Regions from separate parts of the Rhizobium hidalgonense genome, predicted to be linked through region 2. Evidence: riboswitches for the same ligand, from Rfam matches in the RefSeq annotation. Region 2 holds a riboswitch; each other region holds the start of a gene.
The links. Region 2 has a riboswitch for thiamine pyrophosphate ahead of thiC (phosphomethylpyrimidine synthase ThiC). Riboswitches for the same ligand answer to the same signal wherever they lie in the genome.
Positions count from the first base shown of each region.

Region 1 (3,203 bases), on a different replicon from region 2:
CTTTCAGCGAGAAACGGATATTGACGTCCTGGCCGTTCATCAGCCGCACCAGCCCTTCGGCACTCGCGCCCTTTTTCAGCGCCGCGGCCGTCTTGGTATCCAGCGCCAACTGCGCCCAGCATCCGGTCTGGTTGCAGTTTCGGTAATCGAGCCTGGCGACGGGCTTGCCGTCCGCCTTGATCGACAGGCCCGAGGGCAGGAAGACGTTGAGCGGCAGAAGGGCAGTCAGCACCAGCGGCGGCTTGCCCTTGTCGGCCTTGCCTTGGGAGCCGGCCGGCAATGCTGAAATCGCCAGCGTCAGGATATTGACCGGCTTGCCGTCCTTGGCGACTTGCGCGACCTGTGCGACCTCGCAGGCCTCGGTGCCTTCAGCACCGGTGCAGCGATAATACCAGTCGTCGAATTTCTGTGATCTTATTGTCGGCGCCGATTGGGCCGGCGCCTGCACCTGTTCTTGATCCGCTGGAACGGCAGACTGCGCAAAAGACGGATTGGCACAAACAATATATATCAAAGCCGGGGCGATCGTCCGGAGGCCCCGCTTCATGCCGCTTTTCGAAAAGTATCTCATTTAAAATGCAACTTCAGGAAGATTTTATTCACGTGGCCAGTCATATCGCTACAATCCGCACCTCGGTCAACCTTAACGTGTCAGCACGGTAAAGTTTGCGTTAGGTATTTACTTCGCGTTCTGGGAGATTCCGTCCAGTCTGCCCGAGACCCCACTCTCGACGACATCGCCCGCCGATTCCAAAATTAGAATGAAACCGAGTGGCGAGGCATAGGAGACGACACGCAACTTACGCGAAGCTGGCCATCAGCTCGTTCTCATTGAAAATCAGGCGCATAGGCGGACGGGATGAATAATTCCGCGCTATCGGAAATCCATAGGATTTTGCGGAAGATGAGCCGCACTCATTTTGAAGAAGAGACGTTCCCAGGCGCTGGGATCATTTCCAATACTGCGCGCAAATACAGAGATGTATTTTAGAAATTCATTGCACCACCGGTTGCTATTGTTGTTCTTTCGTAAAAAGAGAGCACAACCGAATGGCGAAACGGTAATGCCGGCGTTGCTCGGAATGGAATCCGCCGATAACATTCGGGAAAATCATGTTAGCCGCGAATCGGCGATGCTGATCCTTCCTCTCTCGTGAAAGGCCGAGTTGCAGGGAACGATTTCACGCGCGGCGCAGCCGCAGGACTGTCATTTTCGAGATGACATCCGCCCCGTTCTCTGCGAAAAAGAACGTGATGAGAGACAGGGGCGTTCGTCGGAAGACGGGCTGAGAAGCACCCTTCGAACCTGAACCGGATAATGCCGGCGGAGGGAGTCGCTCGGGGTCGCGGTTTTGCCCGCACGAATTGCCCCGTGCCCGCCCCCGCCTGAAAGGGGCCACATGCAGACCAGGACCACGCCAGGAGCCATGCTGAAGGCGATGCGCGACAAGCCGCCGCTCGTTCAGTGCATCACCAATTACGTCGCGATGAATGTCGCCGCCAATGTTCTCCTGGCCGCCGGCGCCTCGCCGGCGATGGTGCATGCGGCCGAGGAAGCCGGCGAATTCGCCGGTATCGCCAATGCGCTGACCATCAATATCGGCACGCTGTCGACGCAATGGATCGACGGCATGCGGGCGGCGGCGAAGGCGGCGACCTCCGCCGGCAAACCCTGGGTGCTCGATCCGGTCGCCCATTATGCCACGGCGTTCCGCCGCGATGCGGTCGCCAGTCTGCTGGCACTCAAGCCGTCGATCATCCGCGGCAATGCTTCGGAGATCATCGCCCTTGCCGGCGGCGAGAGCCGCGGCCAGGGCGTCGACAGCCGCGACCCGGTCGAGCAGGCCGAAGGTTCGGCGCGATGGCTGGCTGAGCGGCAGCAGGCAGTGGTTGCCGTGACCGGCGCTGTCGATTTCGTCACCGACGGTCAGCAGGCAGTGCGCATAACGGGCGGCTCGGCCCTGATGCCGCAGGTCACTGCGCTCGGCTGCTCGCTCACCTGCCTGGTCGGCGCCTTTGCTGCGACCGCACCGGACGATCTGTTCGGCGCGACGGTCGCAGCGCTTGCAACCTTCGCCATCGCCGGCGAGGAGGCAGCGCTCGGTGCCGCCGGGCCCGGCTCCTTCGCCTGGCGCTTCCTCGATGCGCTCAACGCGCTCGACGCCGAAACACTCGACGCCAGAGCAAGGATATCGGCCGCATGAAGCATTTCGATCTTTCGCTCTATCTCGTCCTCGATCCCGAACTCTGTGCCGGGATCGGCATGGTCGAGACCGCCCGCCTTGCCGTTGCCGGCGGCGCGACGATGGTGCAGTTGCGCGACAAACGGGCCGGTACCACCGCGATGGTTGAGACCGGCCGCGCCTTGAAACAGGCGCTCGATGGCACCGGCGCCCTGCTGATCGTCAACGACGATGTCGAGGCGGCAATCGCCATCGGTGCCGACGGGTTGCATATCGGCCAGGAGGATATGGATGCGTTGACGGCGCGGGGGATGATCGGCCCCGAGATGATCCTTGGCCTGTCGGTCGAGACCGAAGCGCTTGCCGCTGCCGTCGATCCCAGCCTGGTCGATTATACCGGCGTCGGACCGGTCTTTGCGACGCCGACCAAGGCCGACCACAAGCAGCCGATCGGTTTTGACGGTCTGGCGAGGCTGGTGACTGCCTCGCCGGTGCCGTCGGTGGCGATCGGCGGCCTCAAGGCGGAGCATGTGGCCGAAGTCTTTGCCGCCGGCGCCAAGGGGCTTGCCGTGGTCTCAGCGATCGCAGGCACGCCGGACCCAGAAGCGGCGACACGCCGCATCGCCGCAGAAGTCCGAAAGGCCCGCGCATGATCCGCAACGTCCTCTCCATCGCCGGCTCCGACCCCTCGGGCGGCGCCGGCATCCAGGCCGATCTCAAGGCCTTTTCCGCCCGCGGCGTCTACGGCATGGCGGTGCTGACGGCGCTGACGGCGCAGAACACCCAGGGTGTCAGCGGGGTGCATCTGGTGCCGCCGCAATTCGTCGCCGACCAGATCAATGCCGTCTTTGCCGATGTACGCGTCGATGCCGTCAAGATCGGCATGATCGCCAATGCCGGCATCGCCGAGGCCGTCGCCGCAGCCCTTTCCGCCTCTCTGGCTGCAGCACCGGCCGACCGGCGCGCCATCCCTGTCGTCATCGACCCGGTGATGATTGCCAAGGGCGGCGCCGCCCTGCT
Region 1 covers NZ_CP054029.1:97,011-100,213, reverse strand. The annotation lists gene FFM81_RS29335 (invasion associated locus B family protein) at 1-571, opposite strand, end outside; TPP riboswitch at 1,254-1,350, shown strand; gene thiM (hydroxyethylthiazole kinase) at 1,401-2,204, shown strand; gene thiE (thiamine phosphate synthase) at 2,201-2,836, shown strand; gene thiD (bifunctional hydroxymethylpyrimidine kinase/phosphomethylpyrimidine kinase) at 2,833-3,203, shown strand, end outside.
Region 1: linked by a shared signal. The riboswitch ahead of thiM (hydroxyethylthiazole kinase) and the one ahead of thiC (phosphomethylpyrimidine synthase ThiC) in region 2 are both predicted to bind thiamine pyrophosphate.

Region 2 (3,203 bases):
GAAAGCATCACCGGCGGCACCATCTCGATCGGCGGAAAGATCGTCAACAATCTGCCGCCGAAGGATCGCGACATCGCGATGGTCTTTCAAAGTTATGCGCTTTATCCACACAAGACCGTTGCCGAAAACATGGTCTTTGCGCTCCGTCTGCAGAAGCAGCCGGCCGATATCATCAAGCAGCGGCTGCAGGCGGCGGCCGAAACGCTTGACCTCGTACCCTATCTCGACCGCTATCCGCGCCAGCTTTCGGGTGGGCAGCGCCAGCGCGTGGCAATGGGACGAGCGATCGTCAGATCGCCGCAAGTCTTCCTGTTCGACGAACCCTTGTCGAACCTCGACGCCAAGCTGCGCGTGCAGATGCGCAAGGAGATCAAGGAACTGCACCAGCGGCTGAGAACCACGACGATCTATGTCACCCATGACCAAGTCGAAGCGATGACCATGGCCGACAAGATCGTCGTGATGCAGGGCGGCAAGGTCGAACAGATCGGCACTCCCCTCGAACTCTACGATCGTCCCCGCAATACATTCGTGGCAGCCTTTATCGGCTCGCCGTCGATGAATCTGCTGAAAGGCCGCTACAAGGCCGACGGTGCGATCTTTGTCACCGAGACCGGCGACGAGATTGCGCTCGGTTTCACCCCGCAGGCGACCGACGGACAGGCCGTGCTGCTCGGCGTGCGGCCCGAACACCTGTCGCTCAGCCAAAGCGGCCTCGACACGACCGTGAACGTCACCGAACCCACCGGCCATGAGACGATGGTCTTCCTGCGCTACGGGTCCGGCGAGCTTGTCGCGGTGCTTTCCGACCGTCACGATTTTGTGCCGGGGCAGGTCGCGACGATTACTGCCCGACCAGGAAAGCTTCATCTATTCGATGGGGAATCGGGTAAGACGTTGCGGCCGGATTGACCGCCCAAAAAACCACTGAGACCCCAATCGCCGCCGGGTGGAAATTCAGGGCGAGGTCAGGTCAATTTTCAGCTCTAAAACCAATTGTTCAAAGTGGAATAGCGGGTGACGGGCCTTGCATTCTTCCGCTCCCCCTCATGACAGGCCAATACAGCCCTAACCGCTACGCGCTCGATTTGGAGTAGAGGCCAAGATTGCCGCCGACGGCGAATCCGCAGCGCTGATAAAATTTCGACAAGGCACCGTCTCGCTGCGAGACCAACCAGACGCTGTTGCATCCTTCGGCCTTTGCTGCTTCAAAAACGGCCGACAGGAGCGCGGTCCCTATTCCCCTACCCTGCGCTTCAGGCAGCACCGAAAGCTCATCAAGATAAATGACCGGACCCGCATGGCGCCGCTGTCGTATACCCAATGCAATCCCCAGCACCTTGCCTCCGTCGATGGCCGCAAGGGCGATGGATCTGGGCGTTTCAAGCACGGTTTTGACATTTTCAACCGCCGCTTCAAGCGACCAATTCTCGTTCCATGGCGGTCCCGAATAGGCACCGACCAGTACAGCGGCGGCGCCATTGAGATGTTCTAGCGCAAGACGTTCAATCCGAAACGACATAAATCCACCTGACGTTGAGTGAAACGACATTTGCCGCAGTTCGACCGGTAACGCAACAGGCCCCGAGACGGAGGTTATAATCGGAACGCGAAGTTGTAAGCTTGACACAATCAGCGACCGCGCTTTACGGTTGTCGGCATTCACCAGGGGGGTCCCGCAAGGGGCTGAGATACTGCTGGACAATACGGCTTTGCCTGTTGTGGCGCAGTGACCCGTTGAACCTGATCCAGTTCATACTGGCGTAGGGACGGTGCAAGCGCTCGAAGGCGTCGGATTCACGCGTGGAATCCATGCCGGCGTCTTTTCATCATTCCGGCTGATTGACTGGGTCTCCAACTGCAATTGGAGCCTCAAAACCATGACCATTGCCGCAAACAATCTCACCCCGACCGTCACCACCGGCCCGCTGCCGGCATCGCAGAAGATCTATATCCCGGGAGATATCCACAGCGATATCCGCGTGCCGATGCGCGAAATCAGCGTCCACCCGACCGCGGGCGAACCGCCTGTCGTCGTCTATGACTCCTCCGGTCCGTACACGATCGAAGGCGCCGACATCCACATCGATCAGGGCCTGCCCCCCCTGCGCCGCGACTGGGTGCTGGCCCGAGGCGATGTCGAACCCTATGACGGCCGCCATGTCCGCCCCGAAGACAACGGCTTCGTCAGCGCCGACCGGTTGACGCCGGAATTCCCAGGGCGGCGCCGGCCGCTGCGGGCCAGGGACGGCAAGGCCGTCACCCAGCTCGCCTATGCGCGGGCCGGCATCATCACACCGGAGATGGAGTTCATCGCCATTCGCGAGAATCTTGGCCGCAGGGCCAGCACCGACGCGCTGGTGCGCGACGGCGAAAGCTTCGGCGCCGATATTCCGGATCATGTGACGCCGGAATTCGTTCGCCGGGAAGTCGCCGCCGGCCGGGCGATCATCCCGGCCAATATCAACCACCCCGAAAGCGAACCGATGATCATCGGCCGGAATTTTCTGGTGAAGATCAACGCCAATATCGGCAACTCCGCGGTCACCTCCTCGATGGCCGAAGAAGTCGAGAAGATGGTCTGGGCGGCCCGCTGGGGCGCCGATACGGTCATGGATCTGTCGACCGGCCGCAACATCCACAATATCCGCGAATGGATCATCCGCAATTCGCCGCTGCCGATCGGCACGGTGCCGCTCTATCAGGCGCTGGAAAAGGTCGGCGGCATTGCCGAGGACCTTACCTGGGAGGTCTATCGCGATACGCTGATCGAACAGGCCGAACAGGGCGTCGACTATTTCACCATCCATGCCGGCGTGCGGCTGCACTACATCCCGCTCACCGTCAATCGCGTGACCGGCATCGTCTCACGCGGCGGTTCGATCATGGCCAAGTGGTGCCTGCATCATCACCGCGAAAGCTTCCTCTATGAGCATTTTGAGGAGATCTGCGACATCTGCCGGGCCTATGACGTCTCCTTCTCGCTCGGCGACGGTCTTCGCCCCGGCTCGATCGCCGATGCCAACGATGCGGCGCAATTTGCCGAACTCGAAACGCTCGGCGAGCTGACGAAGATCGCCTGGGCCAAAGACTGCCAGGTAATGATCGAGGGGCCCGGTCATGTGCCGATGCACAAGATCAAGGAAAATATGGACAAGCAGCTTGCCGTTTGCGGCGAGGCGCCCTTCTACACGCTGGGGCCT
Region 2 covers NZ_CP054028.1:1,439,114-1,442,316, forward strand. The annotation lists gene FFM81_RS28070 (ABC transporter ATP-binding protein) at 1-912, shown strand, start outside; gene FFM81_RS28075 (GNAT family N-acetyltransferase) at 1,076-1,522, opposite strand; TPP riboswitch at 1,658-1,788, shown strand; gene thiC (phosphomethylpyrimidine synthase ThiC) at 1,881-3,203, shown strand, end outside.

Region 3 (3,203 bases), on a different replicon from region 2:
CTTCTTCGGCCGGTGATTCACAGAACGGCAGGAAGTAGCTCTTCCGATCCGGATCTTCCAATGTCGCCGTCCAACGCCGAGCCTACCAGGCGTCGACCGGAGGGTCCGGCTTCGGATCCACGATGTTGTAAATCGTCGAGGCGAAGAAGGCAGCCAGAAGGAAGAGAAGAGGAACAACGAAACCGCCTGCGAAGCAGATCACCGTGAGAATTGCGCGGATGACGATCATCTTTTGCTGAGCCTTGGCGTTCACGCTGATTCCCCAATGCAATGCCGGCCCCCACCGTTGCTTCGACTGGCCCGCAACAGCAAGTCTGGCAAGGCTCGTGGGCGTGTACAGGTCCCTGTACAGCTCGTTGTTGACCAGTGCCGCCAATCCCATCACAGATTAGTGCGGCAAGAACAACGTGGGACCGGAACAGCGTTTACGAACAGGATTGGCCGCCGCGAATATATGTTCGCTGCTTCCCCTCGAGAATGCCTTTTGATAATTCCGCGCATATGGCGCGCCGCCAGTGTTGCGATTGCTGGAAGAATAAAATCGTGAGATCGCTGATTGATCACCGTGCCACGATGATCGCGACACCAATCGCAGTCGGCAAGCTGTCTCTACACAGCAAGGGCGCGACGAATGACTCAGGCGCTAGCCAATTCATTCGGGCCAGCCAACTAGGCGGAAGCGTCCAGCCCGACTGAGTCTGAAGCCTGGATGGCCCTATAAACCTTAGGGGCGTTGAAGGGCTTCCCACTAAGCGCGTCCTGTACCCGGTGAGTTGCTGCAGGCGCCCTCCTTAGGTCAGCTGCGTACGAGTTCAGCGCGACGCGTGCTTCAGATTTTGCCTAACTCCTAGAGCGGCCGCGGTCCTTCGTATCCTTGAGGCGTCAAAATCCGCGTCGTTCTCAAGAGCTGTCACCTCGGCCACGGTCAGACCGGTGGTTTCTGCGAGGTCGTCCAAAGAATAGCCGCGAGCCTGGCGAGCCTCTGCAAGCAGGGCGCCGATGGATGGGACAGCAGGGGATTTCGCAATCTTCGAGGCCATGTTCATGTCTTTAAGCTTCCTTCTGGCGGCCGGAAAACAAAAGGTTTCTAGTTCCACCGCTACCGACCGCGTCCGGCAGGGGTGGATTTCTCCGATTTCCGCGGGCGCTCTTTTTAGCAGTTTGTGCGATGGAGTACAGGTCTAACGTGGTGAAGGAGTGGACGACCCTTGCCTCCGGGGGTCAACCTTTCCCTGCGATCATCATTGGCGCCCGCTAGTAGAGTGACGTCTTGCTGCAATCGACATTGATCGCCGTAATCGAGTACAGGGCTTGGACTGAAGACGAGCAGCTTCGCGTGCCTTCTTTGAAATCAACATCTATCAGGTTTCCATATGTCGGGATGGAAGCGCCGTCTCAGTCGAACGCTTGCAAATCAGATCGGCGAGCCGACCGAGGATATCATGGACGACATGAATTCGACGCCAGCAAAGGACGGCTCGGGTACATAGGCTTCAACAGGTGTGAACCATCACGGCATCGAAAGATGGTAGGAAAGTAAAATCTTGCTGCCGGTATTCCATTCGTTTGATCGCGGGCTCCACGCACGATAGCCTGTGTGTAACCTGTCCCTACGCCATTGCAGTTGTCGCTTGACAGCTCCCTCGGCAAGCCTCTACCCTTTTTCGCATTCACCAGGGGGGTCCCGGCAAGGGGCTGAGATACTGCTATCGCGCGCAGTGACCCGTTGAACCTGATCCAGTTCATACTGGCGTAGGGACGGTGCAAGCGCTCGAAGGCAGTGGATTCACGCGTCGAATCCGTGCCGGCGTCTTTTCATCATTCCGGCTGAGGACTGGGTCTCCAATCGAAAACTTGGAGCCTCAAACCATGAATATCGCCGCAAAGAATATCACCCCATCCGTCACCACCGGCCCCTTGCCGGCATCCAGGAAGATCTACATTCGGGGGGACGTCCATCCCGACATTTGCGTGCCGATGCGCGAAATCAGCCTGCATCCGACATCGGGCGAGCCGCCCGTCGTCGTCTACGACTCCTCCGGCCCCTATACGATCGAGGGCACCGAGATCCGCATCGAACAAGGGCTGCCCTCACTGCGACGTGACTGGGTTCTCGCCCGCGGCGACGTCGAGGCCTATCAGGGCCGTCATGTCCGTCCCGAAGACAACGGCTTTGCCAGCGGCGAAAGGCTGACGCCCGAATTCCCCGCGCTACGCCAGCCGCTGCGCGCAAAGGACGGCAAGGCCGTCACCCAGTTCGCCTATGCGCGCGCCGGTATCATCACGCCGGAAATGGAGTTCATCGCCATCCGCGAAAATCTCGGCCGCAAAGCGAGGGCCGGAGCCATGGTCCGCAGCGGCGAAAGTTTCGGCGCCCAAATTCCGGACCATGTGACGGCGGAATTCGTCCGGCAGGAAGTGGCGGCGGGTCGGGCGATCATCCCCGCCAACATCAACCATCCGGAAGCCGAACCGATGATCATCGGTCGCAATTTTCTGGTGAAGATCAACGCCAATATCGGCAACTCGGCCGTCACCTCATCGATGGCGGAGGAGGTTGAGAAAATGGTCTGGGCGACCCGCTGGGGCGCTGACACGGTCATGGATCTCTCCACCGGCCGCAACATCCACAACATCCGCGAATGGATCATCCGCAATTCGCCGGTGCCGATCGGTACCGTGCCGCTCTATCAGGCGCTGGAGAAGGTCGAGGGCATTGCCGAGAACCTGACCTGGGAGGTGTATCGTGACACGCTGATCGAACAGGCCGAACAGGGCGTCGACTATTTCACCATCCATGCCGGCGTGCGGCTTCACTACATCCCGCTCACTGTCAACCGCGTCACCGGCATTGTCTCGCGCGGCGGCTCGATCATGGCGAAGTGGTGTCTCCATCATCACCGCGAAAGCTTCCTCTACGAGCATTTCGATGAGATCTGCGACATCTGCCGCGCCTATGACGTCTCCTTCTCGCTCGGCGATGGCCTGCGCCCCGGCTCGATCGCTGACGCGAATGATGCGGCGCAGTTCGCCGAGCTGGAAACACTGGGAGAGCTGACAAAGATCGCATGGGCGAAAGACTGCCAGGTGATGATCGAAGGTCCCGGCCATGTGCCGATGCACAAGATCAAGGAAAACATGGACAAGCAGCTCGCGGTCTGCGGCGAGGCGCCCTTTTATACACTCGGACCGTTAACTACCGA
Region 3 covers NZ_CP054030.1:46,549-49,751, forward strand. The annotation lists gene FFM81_RS31395 (hypothetical protein) at 1-61, opposite strand, end outside; gene FFM81_RS31400 (hypothetical protein) at 83-376, opposite strand; gene FFM81_RS31405 (helix-turn-helix domain-containing protein) at 813-1,046, opposite strand; TPP riboswitch at 1,666-1,777, shown strand; gene thiC (phosphomethylpyrimidine synthase ThiC) at 1,870-3,203, shown strand, end outside.
Region 3: linked by a shared signal. The riboswitch ahead of thiC (phosphomethylpyrimidine synthase ThiC) and the one ahead of thiC (phosphomethylpyrimidine synthase ThiC) in region 2 are both predicted to bind thiamine pyrophosphate.

Region 4 (3,203 bases), on a different replicon from region 2:
CGGGCAGCCCGTCGGCCCATGCCCCGCACCTCGAGGCCAAGTGCCGCATTGTCGATGATCCGGCGCCAGGGCATCAGCGCATCGCGCTGTGGCATGAAGGCGAAGGCATGCGGTGCCTGTTCCAGTGGCGTGCCGTTGAAAAGCAGTGCGCCGGAATCGGGACGAAGTGCCTGCGTCAGCAGTCGCAGCACCGTCGATTTTCCGGAGCCGGACGGGCCGACGATCGAGACGAATTCGCCGTCTGCGACGTTGAGCGAAATATCGCCCAGCACCTGCATGCCGTCGAAGGATTTCGAGATATTGCGCAGTTCAACCATTCTGTCGCTCATCGGCGCCGCTCCCCGGATGGTTGCCAGGGCATCAGCAGGCGCTGGATCAATAGCGTCAGCCCGAACAGGCAGAGGGTGAGCACGGCGCTGACGAGGACGGCGGCGAGCACGAGATCGGGACGGAAATTGTTCTTGGCGTTGAGAATGTAGATGCCGAGGCCGCGGGCGGCGCCGGCATATTCGGCAAATATCGCGCCGACGACGGCATAGGTGATCGAGATCCTCAGGCCGGCGAAGAAATAGGGCAGCGCGGAGGGAAGCCGTGCCAGGCGGAAAATGCGCCAGCGGCTCGCCTTCATCGAATGCAGCAATTCGGCGATGTCGCGGTCGGTCGATTCATAGCCCTGCAGCAGGGCGACGAGCAGCGGGAAGAAGGTAACGAGCGCCACCAGCAGAATCTTCGGTAGGAGGCCGAAACCGAACCAGAGGACGACGAGCGGTGCGATCGCCACTAGCGGCAGGGTCTGGCTGGCGATGAAGATCGGCAGCAATGCCCGGCGCATGAAGGGCATGAAATCCATCAGGATCGATGCGACGAAGGCGAAGGCCAGCGACAGCGCGAAGCCGCCGAGTGTGGCGCCGAGCGTCGGCCAGGTATTTGCGATCAACGCCTCGCGGTTCAGCCAGCCCTGGGTGACGATGCGCGAAGGCGCCGGCAGGATGGACGGTTTGATCCCGGAAAGATCGACATAGAGTTCCCATGCCGCCAAAAAGGCGCAGCCTGCGAGCAAGGCGGGTATGCCCCGGGTGAGAGCGGCGCCGAGCGCGGCGAGGCGGGAAGGTTGCGACGGTGTCATCAGCGCTCGATTTCAGGATATATGGTCGGTCTCGATGCGCAGCCGGTCGCGATAGGGATCGGGCGCCGTGACGGCATCGCGGATGATGCCGACGAAATTGCCGGACATCGGATAGAGTGACACTTGTGCGCCTGAGACCATCTGAACCTCGCTCCGCTGGCATTACCCAGATCAGCTTTGAAGGGTCCAGAGGTTTGCGCCTCACATCTCAGCCCCGGCGATACGGAGCTCCCCTGTTATTTCGGCGGAAACTATCACCCGGCTTTTCTTCCGGCAACCGCAAAATTGCCAACCGGTCCGCGTGGTCGGAAGGGACCCAATGTCAGGGAAACACCCGAGCGGGATCCCGCTCGGGTGGTCCTCGGCGGTCCCGTACCTGCCGGGAACGGGACGACAGCTTGCTGCCTCAGGCGGCAATATCGGCATAAGGTGCGAGCGCCCGATTGGGCTTTACGATTGCTGGAGCAAGAGATATAAAACCTCAACCAATATTGAGGTCAAGAGGCAATGGATAGGATTCCTGCAACTCCGCTCGGCAAGCTGCTGACGGTCGGCGAGGTGGCGGAACGCAGCGGCATTGCGGTCTCGGCGCTGCATTTTTACGAGACCAGGGGGTTGGTCTCGAGCATTCGCACCCGCGGCAACCAGCGCCGTTATGGGCGTGATGTGCTTCGCCGGCTCGGGATCATCAAGGTGGCGCAGCGGGTTGGCATTCCGCTTGCCGAAATCCAGGCGGCGTTCGAATCTCTGCCGCAGGGGCGCACGCCGACGGCCGCCGATTGGCAGACGCTGTCGGCGCGCTGGAAGGACGATCTCGACGCGCGAATAAGCCGGCTCAGCCTGCTGCGCGACCGCCTGACCGGCTGCATCGGCTGCGGTTGCCTGTCGGTCGATAGCTGTCCGCTGCGCAATCCCGGCGACCGGCTCGGCAAGGAAGGGCCGGGGGCGCGGCTGCTGGAGACCGAAAGCTAAGCAAGGGGTTTAGACGAGCTCCCGCGGAAAGATCGATACGCTCCTTTCTTTCGGCCGGCGCGCTCATATGTTAAGGGCGAGTGCTGCAACCGGCGGCACTGGCCGCTAGAACAGGATGATTTTAGGCCGTGTCGGCCTCAAATCTGAATCCTGTTCCAAATTCTAGAGCCAGAGCATGACGTCGTCCGAAAACCGCTCACACTTTTCGGCGTCATGCTCTAAGAGGACGGCTTCGTGTTTCATCCCAGACTGTTCGAAAATCGCAATGTCGTCGTCACCGGCGCCGGCCGCGGCATCGGCCTCGAAGTCGCTCGGCAGTTCCTGGATTGCGGTGCCAAGGTGATCGTCCATACCGGGCGCAAGCCGGGGCGGGACCTGCCGGATTTCCTGCTGACGGCTGAATCGGAAAGACGGGCGCTGCTGCTGCATGCCGATTTCTCCGCCGCCGGCGGGGCGGCGCAATTTGCCGAAGATGTTCTCGGTTTCTTCGACAGGGTCGATGTGCTCGTCAACAATGCCGGCACCATGCTTGGCCGTTTTCCCGCTGCCACGCTGACCGACGCGGAGTACGAGGCGGTCATACGGTTGAACCAGACGTCGGTGGTGGCGCTGACGCGCGCATTGCTGCCGGCATTGAAGGCGGCCGAGGGTGCTGCCGTCGTCAACACCGTATCGATCTCGGCGCTGACCGGCGGCAGCCCCGGCTCCTCGATCTATTCGGCCTCGAAAGCCTTCGTTGCGACCTATTCCAAGGCGCTTGCCCGCGAGCTTGCCCCGGATGGCATCCGCGTCAACTGCGTCTCGCCGGGAACGATCGAGACGGATTTCCACGAGCGCTATTCCTCCCGAGAAAAGCTGGAGCAAACCCGGAAATCCATCCCCCTGCAGCGGCTCGGCACGGCGGAGGATTGCGCTCCCGCCTATCTGTTCCTGGCGGCTCCCTTACTATCGGGATACATTACCGGCCAGGTGATCGAGATCAATGGCGGACAGCTTATCTGCTGATTTGTTTGGACCTTTTTTGGCATTTCATCGCTATTGACCAATTCGCTTGTGCGAATATGCTATTGTGCTGATTGACTACACTTTCTCCCTTCCGAGATAT
Region 4 covers NZ_CP054027.1:317,137-320,339, forward strand. The annotation lists gene FFM81_RS01480 (ABC transporter ATP-binding protein) at 1-329, opposite strand, end outside; gene FFM81_RS01485 (ABC transporter permease) at 326-1,126, opposite strand; partial or broken gene FFM81_RS01490 (YkoF family thiamine/hydroxymethylpyrimidine-binding protein) at 1,142-1,267, opposite strand; TPP riboswitch at 1,258-1,371, opposite strand; gene soxR (redox-sensitive transcriptional activator SoxR) at 1,634-2,098, shown strand; gene FFM81_RS01500 (SDR family NAD(P)-dependent oxidoreductase) at 2,333-3,103, shown strand.
Region 4: linked by a shared signal. The riboswitch ahead of FFM81_RS01490 (YkoF family thiamine/hydroxymethylpyrimidine-binding protein) and the one ahead of thiC (phosphomethylpyrimidine synthase ThiC) in region 2 are both predicted to bind thiamine pyrophosphate.